One region of the Halobacillus naozhouensis genome, then DNA from elsewhere that is predicted to be linked to it. Evidence: riboswitches for the same ligand, from Rfam matches in the RefSeq annotation. Region 1 holds a riboswitch; the other holds the start of a gene.

Region 1 (4,398 bases):
TCTAAAATATTATCAAGATCTCCTACAGCGGTTTTAAACATTTCAATTTTTTCATATAAAAGGTTTAATATTTGATCCTCAATCGTATTTTCAATCGCAAAATTGTAAATGTGAACATCCTTCTCCTGGCCAAATCGATGAATTCTCCCAATTCGTTGTTCAAGACGCATCGGGTTCCAGGGCAAGTCATAGTTAATCATGTTATTACAAAATTGGAGGTTAATTCCCTCAGACCCAGCTTCCGTAGCAACCATTACTTGTGCTTTTGTCCTAAACAGCTGTTTCATCCAGTCACGTTTACTTTTTTTGAATTTACCATTAAAGGGAACGGAGGTAATTCCGTGCTGCTGTAAATACCACTGTAAATAAAACTGACTGGCCCGGTATTCTGTGAAAATAATAAACTTTTCTTCAGACTTTTCCATAATCTCAACAACACGTTTTGCTTTAATGTGGTGTGGGAGTGTCCCAAGCTTTTCGATAAGGTCAGCTAATAATGGTGATTCGTCTTCTTGTTTATTTTGCATGGATTGCAGAGACATAAAGCAGGCCTCTCTAGTAGAGCATAGCTCCTTGGCCAACGTCAGCCAGGTAAAAGAAGGAGAGTTAGACTTCAAGGCTGCCAGATTTTCGTACATGTCCATTTCTTCATCTGTGAATGTGAGTCGAACATTAGTCACATGTCGTTTTGAAGAATCTAATCCAGTATCCTTCCTTCGGTTTCGAATCATCAGTTTACTTAACAGAGAGTGGATGTGCTGATGCGACTCTGAGTGATCGAGTGAGGTTTTGCGGTATTTCTTTTTAAATGTTGCTAAATCACCTAGATATCCAGGCTTAAGAATAGAAACTAAATTGAATAAATCACTTAAATTATTTTGGATGGGTGTTGCTGTTAACAGCAAACAGTATGTTTTCTTTAACTGTTTAACAAATTGATAATTTTTTGTCTGATGATTTTTTAATTTATGAGCCTCATCAATGATGATCATATCGTAGGAGATAGACAGAATTTCCTCTTTATGATTTTCACGTTTTGCCATATCAATTGAGGTGACGGTTATGTCCCAATCTGACCAGGCAGCCATTTTCTTTCTCGGCGTTGCGGCCTGGATGTAAAATTTTTCATTTAATTCTTGTACCCATTGATTGACGAGAGAGGCCGGTGTTAGAATCAAGACCTTTTTAGCCATTCCTCTGATCATGTATTCTTTTAGAATAAGTCCGGCCTCAAGAGTTTTTCCTAAACCAACCTCATCGGCTAGGATAGCTCTTCCGTTCATTTCATGGATAACCTTCTCACATGCTTGAATTTGATGGTCTAGAAAGTCTACATGGGGTAAATGTTTCGTCGAGAGTACACCATTAAACTCAGGAACTGACCGGTATTGTAAAGCTTTGTACCCGAGCTTAAATTCGTCCCATGAACATAAAGAATCTGGCTGAGAAAGGTTGTTGGAAAGCGTTTCTATATAGTCTTGATCGTGTAGAATTTCTACCATCGGATCCACCTCCTGGAGGGAATTATCAAAAGAATTCATATAAATTCGAATTCTGCATTCGCTCTTTTGCAACGCTATGGTATAATGAACCTGAAAATTAAGAGAGTTTGTCGTATGAACTTTACAGGTTAGTATGCCCAAATTAATCTAATAAAATACTAATTGCGAATGACTGCAGGGGGAGAGACTACTGATGTAGCGCCGAAGGAGCAAACAATTTAGAGTTGTGAATCTCTCAGGCAAAAAGACCTCTGTAGGACGCAGCTCTGGAGAGTGTTTACATATAGTAAACCACCCAAGAAGCAAGCGACTATTTTTGACAACGACGTCAGGGTAGCGTGAAACTTTCTGGTGAATGGACAGGGACTCCCGTAAAAAGCGGTAGAGTCTCTTTTTTATGCTTAATTAGTTCTTGGAGGAGTGATAGGATGGCTGAATTGAAACGAACACCACTTTATTCTGAGTATAAGAAATTAGGAGCAAAAACGATCGATTTTGGCGGATGGGATTTACCCGTTCAATTTACAAGCATTAAAGAAGAGCACGAAGCAACACGAACTAAGGCAGGTTTATTTGATGTGTCTCACATGGGTGAGGTAATGGTGAAAGGGAAAGATAGTCTGAATTATTTACAGGGCATGTTAACGAATGATGTGTCAAAATTGGAACCAGGTAAAGCACAATACACAATTATGTGTTATGAGAACGGCGGTACAGTAGACGATTTAATTGTTTATATGCTTGATGCCAACGAATATCTGCTCGTCATCAATGCGGCTAACCGCGATAAAGATGTGCAATGGCTTAAGGATCATCAGAGAGGGGACGTTACCGTTGAGGATGTGTCTGATGATTACGTTCAGCTTGCTCTTCAAGGACCGCGTGCAGAAGAAACGCTGCAGCAATTGACCGAAGCCGACCTTTCTTCTATTAAATTTTTCCGCTTCTTGCAGGATGTATCCTTTGAAGGCGTGGAGGATAAAGCTATCGTTTCACGCACGGGATATACGGGGGAGGACGGTTTTGAAATCTATCTCCCTGCTGAGTCTGGCCCAGCTTTGTGGCAGGCTATTTTGTCGAAAGGGGAAGCAGCCGGTGTACAGCCGATCGGTTTGGGAGCCCGGGATACACTACGCTTTGAGGCGAACCTGGCATTGTATGGACAAGAATTAAGTCCAGAAATCACTCCGATCGAAGCAGGTCTCTCTTTTGCAGTTCGAGTGAAGAAAGATGCAGATTTTATCGGCAAAGAAGTATTGAAAAAGCAAAAAGAGGAAGGAACAAGCCGAAAACTAGTCGGTATTGAAATGATCGATAAAGGTATCCCGCGTACAAATTATGAAGTATTGGATGGGGATAAGATCATCGGATTTGTTACAACGGGAACTCAGTCACCTACGTTAGGTAAGAATGTGGGTCTTGCACTTTTGGATACTGATTACACGACGGAAGAGACAGAAGTCACCGTTCAGGTTCGTAAACGAAAATTACAGGCAAAAGTTGTCGCTACACCTTTTTATAAACGATAAGCCATAAGGGGGAAGAGTCATGGAATTCCGTTATTTACCTATGACAGAACGTGATAAACAACAGATGATGGAGACGATCGGTATTACATCAACAGATGAGTTATTTGCTGACATTCCGGAAAATATTCGCTATAAAGGCGAGTTAAATATCAAAGAGCCAAAGAATGAATTTGCTTTAATGAAAGAACTTACTCAACTTGCAGAACAAAACGTTAATGTGAAGTCACATACTTCTTTTTTAGGGGCCGGGGTATATGATCACTATATTCCATCTATCGTAGATCATGTGATTTCCAGATCCGAATTCTATACGGCCTATACACCTTATCAACCAGAAATTTCTCAAGGAGAGCTTCAGGCGATTTTCGAATTTCAAACGATGATTTGTGAGCTCACCGGAATGGACGTAGCCAACTCATCTATGTATGACGGGGGTACTGCGCTCGCTGAAGCAGTTAATGTTTCTGCCGGGCAAACGAAAAAGAAAAAAGTTCTAGTCTCAAAAGCTATCCATCCGGAATCTATGGAGGTCATTCACTCTTACGTTAAAGGACCAGGAGTGGAAATCGTTGAGATAGACCATAAAGATGGCGTTACGGATCTTAACCAAATTGAGAGGGAGTTGGATGAGGACACAGCTAGTGTTGTCTTACAGTATCCTAACTTCTTTGGTCAAATAGAGCCACTGGATCAAGTGCGCTCACTTGTAGATAATCAGAAGAAAACGATGCTGATTGCTTCCAGCAACCCGCTTGCTCTTGGGTATCTCACCCCGCCAGGAGAATTCGGGGCAGATATCGTAGTAGGTGATGCGCAAGTATTTGGCATTCCGGCACAATACGGTGGACCACATTGTGGTTATTTTGCCACAACGAAGAAACTTATGCGCAAAGTACCCGGTCGCCTAGTTGGACAAACGAAAGATGAAGAAGGCAGACGAGGTTTTGTACTTACATTACAAGCTCGTGAACAACACATTCGTCGAGATAAGGCAACGTCCAATATCTGCTCAAACCAGGCTTTAAATGCGCTGGCTTCTTCAGTAGCAATGTCGTCTTTAGGAAAACAGGGTTTGAGGCGCATGGCTTGGATGAATATGCAGAAAGCTTCTTATATGAAACAACAACTGGAATCTGCAGGATTTACTATTCCTTATCAAGGTGCATTTTTTAACGAGCTTGTGGTTAATGTTGACAGAGATATTACCAAGGTTAATCAGCAGCTCCTGGAAAAAGGAATGATCGGCGGGTACGATTTGGGAAATGACTACGATGATTTAGCAGGACACATGCTTATTGCAATTACGGAAATCCGCACAAAAGAAGAAATTGATCTCTTTGTAAAAGAATTGGGGGATATTCATGGCT
Region 2 (4,398 bases), 900 kb from region 1:
CCTAAACCGATGACACCCAGAGTCTTTCCCTTAATTTCTTGCCCGATAAATTGTTTCTTACCCGTTTCCACAAGACTCGGTATCTCTTCACCTTTTCCTTTTAACGTCTTGGCCCAGGATACACCTGAAAATAGGTTACGAGATAATGCCATCAATGAGGTCAGCACAATTTCTTTTACAGCATTCGCATTAGCACCCGGTGTGTTAAACACGACGACTCCACGTTCTGTGCAATCTTCAACGGGAATATTATTGACACCAGCCCCTGCTCTTGCAATGGCTTTTAGATTTTTGTCAAACTTCATATTATGCATGTTATAGCTGCGAGCAACAATCGCGTCAGGACTTTGACTCTCATTATCTATTGTATAATTCACCTTGTCGAATACGTCCAAGCCACGCTGTGCAATGTTATTAAACGTTTTGATCGTATTTACCTGATTTACCGTTACCGTGCCCATTTTGATCTCCCCTTTTATTTATATTTATGTTCAAATTCTTCCATAAACGTAACCAATGATTCGACTCCTTCTATCGGCATCGCATTATAAAGGCTGGCACGCATGCCGCCTACAGAACGATGGCCTTTCAACGTCTCAAGCCCCTTCGCTTTAGCTTCCTTAATAAAAGCAGCATCTGCCTCAGCCGACGTACTGACAAATGGAATGTTCATGATCGAACGGCTGCCCTTATCTACAGGAGAAGTAAACAGATCTGACTTCTCAATGGAATCATAAAGGATTTGAGCTTTATCACGGTTCATACGCTCCATTTCCTTAAGCCCGCCAGCTTGCTTGAGCCATTCAAAAACCAATTTTGCCATATAAATTCCAAATGTCGGCGGCGTATTATATAAAGATCCGCTGTCACTGTGCGTTTCATAATTGAGCATGGCCGGACAGTTTTCTGGAGTTTTCCCGATTAAATCTTCGCGAATAATCACAACGGTCAGGCCAGCAGGACCAATATTTTTTTGCGCCCCCGCATAAATCAGTCCGAATTGAGAGACATCTAATTCCTCAGATAAAATATTAGATGACATATCCGCTACAAGTGGCACTTCTCCCGTATCAGGAATATCGTGGAAAGCTGTACCTTCTATGGTATTATTCGTCGTAATATGAACATAATCGGCTTCTCGATCTATCATACTGCTGTCGACAGTCGGTATATGCGTAAATTTCGCATTTTCTGAAGAAGCGATGACGCGAATATCACCATATTTCTCAGCTTCTTTAATCGCCTTCTTCGACCATGACCCTGTATTGACATAATCCGCTTTTCCACTTTTATTAAGAAGATTCATGGGCACCATGGCAAACTGCTGTGAAGCTCCGCCTTGCACAAATAATACTTTGTAATTCTTCGGGATCCCGATTAGTTCCCGAAGCAGCCGCTCTGCTTCCGTAATAATTTCTGTAAATAATTCAGACCGGTGACTTAACTCCATCACAGACATGCCTGAATCAGCATAATTCACTAATTCCCGTTGCGCCCTCTCTAATACTGGCAGTGGCAGTATGGAAGGACCTGCTGAAAAATTATAAATTCTCTCCATGTTATCCTAACTCCCTCATTCAATTGTTTAGAACTCCTCTATATTCGATATAGAATATAAAAAAAAGAGATTGGGGGTCCCCAGCCTCTTTAGATGTCAGAATAACAAATAAGTATTTATTATTCTTCTGTCCCTTTGCCTGAGATTGTGAACCCTTCGGCGATGCAACGAATTGCATTCTCTCCAGAAATTGCTCCTGTTATAGTGTGACCCATAACAATCAACGCTAGCTAACTATGCATTTGTAAAAGTATGAGATTAATAGATCCAAAAAACATCGTTCGTTTTTTGAAAATAATAAAGATTGTATTATTGGATTATAAATCATCTGGCTCAACATCTCAAGAGGGGTGAACCAAACATTTTTCCCCGCCAGTCTAATGATAGCGCTTTCCTTGTTGGTGTGAAGGAGTTGTGATCAAATACGGATATTTTTAATGAGTTAATCATATTCATTCGTGTTTGTTTCATTCAAATCAGAGTTACCCTCAACGTGCTTATATCAGAAAGAGAGGTTTATTTTCTACCCAGGTTAATGAGGGTAACGCCCATGTAATCCTATTCCCATAAAAAGAAATGACGCGGCCTCCCCTTTTTAGGAAACCGCGCCATTCCGGCACTTTGATGGATGATTCCGATTGGGCTCGAACCAACGACCTCCACCCTGTCAAGGTGAATGACCGGGTAGGAAGCCTTCAGACGTTCCAGTAAAGAACGCTGTTATATCAGTTTTTATGAACTGTAAATCAGACTAATTAGGATGACTTTTGAAAGTTTATTATGTTTTTGGTCCACAAATGGTCCACTTCAGCAAAAATAATAAGCTCTCAAATTATTGAGAGCTCATAAAAAAGTAACCTAGTTCTTCTTGACACCCTCCTAAACTTTCGATAGTAAAGATAGGAGGAATTCTTTTTTATAAAGTTAGAAGTTAGCAACTGGGGTTCTAAGAGTATAAAATAAGGAACGTTGTTAGCCACAAAAAACCTTGTACGCTGGGAGAAATCATACTTGCCTTCTTATCTCCATTACTTATGAATCTAAGTCTTACCCTTTATTACATAAGAAGTTAATTCCTTAAGATATGAAGATTCCGCCAATTTTTTTAATTGGTTTTCTACTTTCTGATTAATATCTCGTTTATTCACCAACAATCCACACGTTAATAGAAAAAAGTGAGAACACTGATTTACAAATAGAGTATTCCAGCTGTCAGAATGTGTTTCTAAATCTAGTAACAACGTTCTTACAAACTTAAATGGAACATTGTTTTTTATATTAGCCACGGTAAGATTATGATATTCTTGAGCAATTCTGTCAGAACTAATTTGACGTTGCAATAGATAATAACTGTACCAGACAACATAAATTTTCACATTATTGTAGTAGTCCGGATCTTTATTTAATCTTTTATCAGACAACCCAAACTCTTCAAATACATCATCAAATATTGATGAATCTTCGGTTTTAATATTCTTTACCAAAATATCATTAATTTTAGTTAAGTTAAGATTAGAAGTAACACAAAACCTAACTAAGTTTGCAAAGCTACGCATTCTCTTCTTTTTCAATGAAAATAGCATTAGTTTATATAACTGATTAAGTGTGTCATTGTACATACTGCTATTAAGATTTTCTTCATCAAATATTTTCCCGAAGTACTCTAAGGCAGTATTTAGAAACCTATATTCCCCATTATCGACACTATTATATAGATAACTAAAATAGATACTTAAATCATTTATTTTATGTATGTTATCAGCATAAATGGAATTAGTACTTTTTATTATTTTTGTGGATAGAAGAGAGTCTTTATCACTTTCATCTTTTATAGATATTTCAAATAACCTACTATAAATATCTAAAACCTTTTCCAAATCATCTCTACTTAGCGTCCCTGAATTGCCTATTGTAAATTGATATAATTTATCGATAATAATTTCACAAACAAAATATTCTTTTTCTTCATAACCTTGCTTAAAAGCGTTTGTAAAAACTGAAATAATTGTTTCAAGACTTTCTTCAAACACTTCAGCGAATTCATCATTGACTTTATTTTTTTCGATGTAATCACCATTTTCGTCAATCAAGTCTAGAAGTTTATAAAACTCTTTATCTAATTTGGATTGCTTTTCCTCATTAATTTGTATCATGAACTTCCAAACATCTATTAACTCAACTACAATCCCCTCAATCACTTCAAAATCTTTTGATTTTATTGAGTTAGATAGTAGGTTTGTAAACCATATTATATAGCGATTCATTATACTTTTATACTTATCAATTTTCTTCTTCTTCTTCGTATTTTTTTCAGAATAGCCAATATCTAATTTATTCAAATAATATTTAATGGATAATGCAAACTTATCCTTTAAAGTTTTTGGCCAAGAATAAAAAAATATATGTATACTGACCAATATTGCCAACAGAATGTTGATAAATGCTATAGAAGCATCAAAAAAAATAAGGGACACTAAATTCTCTTTCAAATCTATAGTGGTTTGATCCTTTAAATTGATCGGTATAAACCAAGCAGTTAATGTATGAAAAAGTAAAAAACCTGTTGTGTAACCCACTAAAATTTTTAAGGTTAAATCACTAATAAGATTCGCAAAAAAAGAGCCTGTAAAAGAGTTTACAGTTAAAGATGATATAGCGATTACTACTGTAACTATAAAGGGGGAGAAACGAAACAAAATTTGTTGAATGCCTTCTCTAAATGAAAGTAAATGCTCAATGTTTTTATTAATATACTCAAAACCAGGTTTTGGGTGGTCAATAAAATAAACAAACAAAAAAAGAGCTATAGCAATAATTAACGCTATCGCTATAGTTAAAAT

The links. Region 1 has a riboswitch for glycine ahead of gcvT (glycine cleavage system aminomethyltransferase GcvT). Riboswitches for the same ligand answer to the same signal wherever they lie in the genome.
Region 2: it holds a riboswitch for glycine, as region 1 does, so the genes downstream of both, serC (3-phosphoserine/phosphohydroxythreonine transaminase) here and gcvT (glycine cleavage system aminomethyltransferase GcvT) in region 1, are expected to answer to the same signal.

What each region holds. Positions count from the first base shown of each region.
Region 1 is NZ_CP121671.1:2,395,749-2,400,146, reverse strand. Features, by position in the region: gene P9989_RS12600 (DEAD/DEAH box helicase) at 1-1,502, opposite strand, end outside; glycine riboswitch at 1,671-1,763, shown strand; glycine riboswitch at 1,767-1,867, shown strand; gene gcvT (glycine cleavage system aminomethyltransferase GcvT) at 1,931-3,031, shown strand; gene gcvPA (aminomethyl-transferring glycine dehydrogenase subunit GcvPA) at 3,051-4,398, shown strand, end outside; gene gcvPB (aminomethyl-transferring glycine dehydrogenase subunit GcvPB) at 4,393-4,398, shown strand, end outside.
Region 2 is NZ_CP121671.1:1,495,905-1,500,302, reverse strand. Features, by position in the region: gene P9989_RS07875 (phosphoglycerate dehydrogenase) at 1-461, opposite strand, end outside; gene serC (3-phosphoserine/phosphohydroxythreonine transaminase) at 476-1,558, opposite strand; glycine riboswitch at 1,676-1,755, opposite strand; gene P9989_RS07865 (hypothetical protein) at 2,599-4,398, opposite strand, start outside.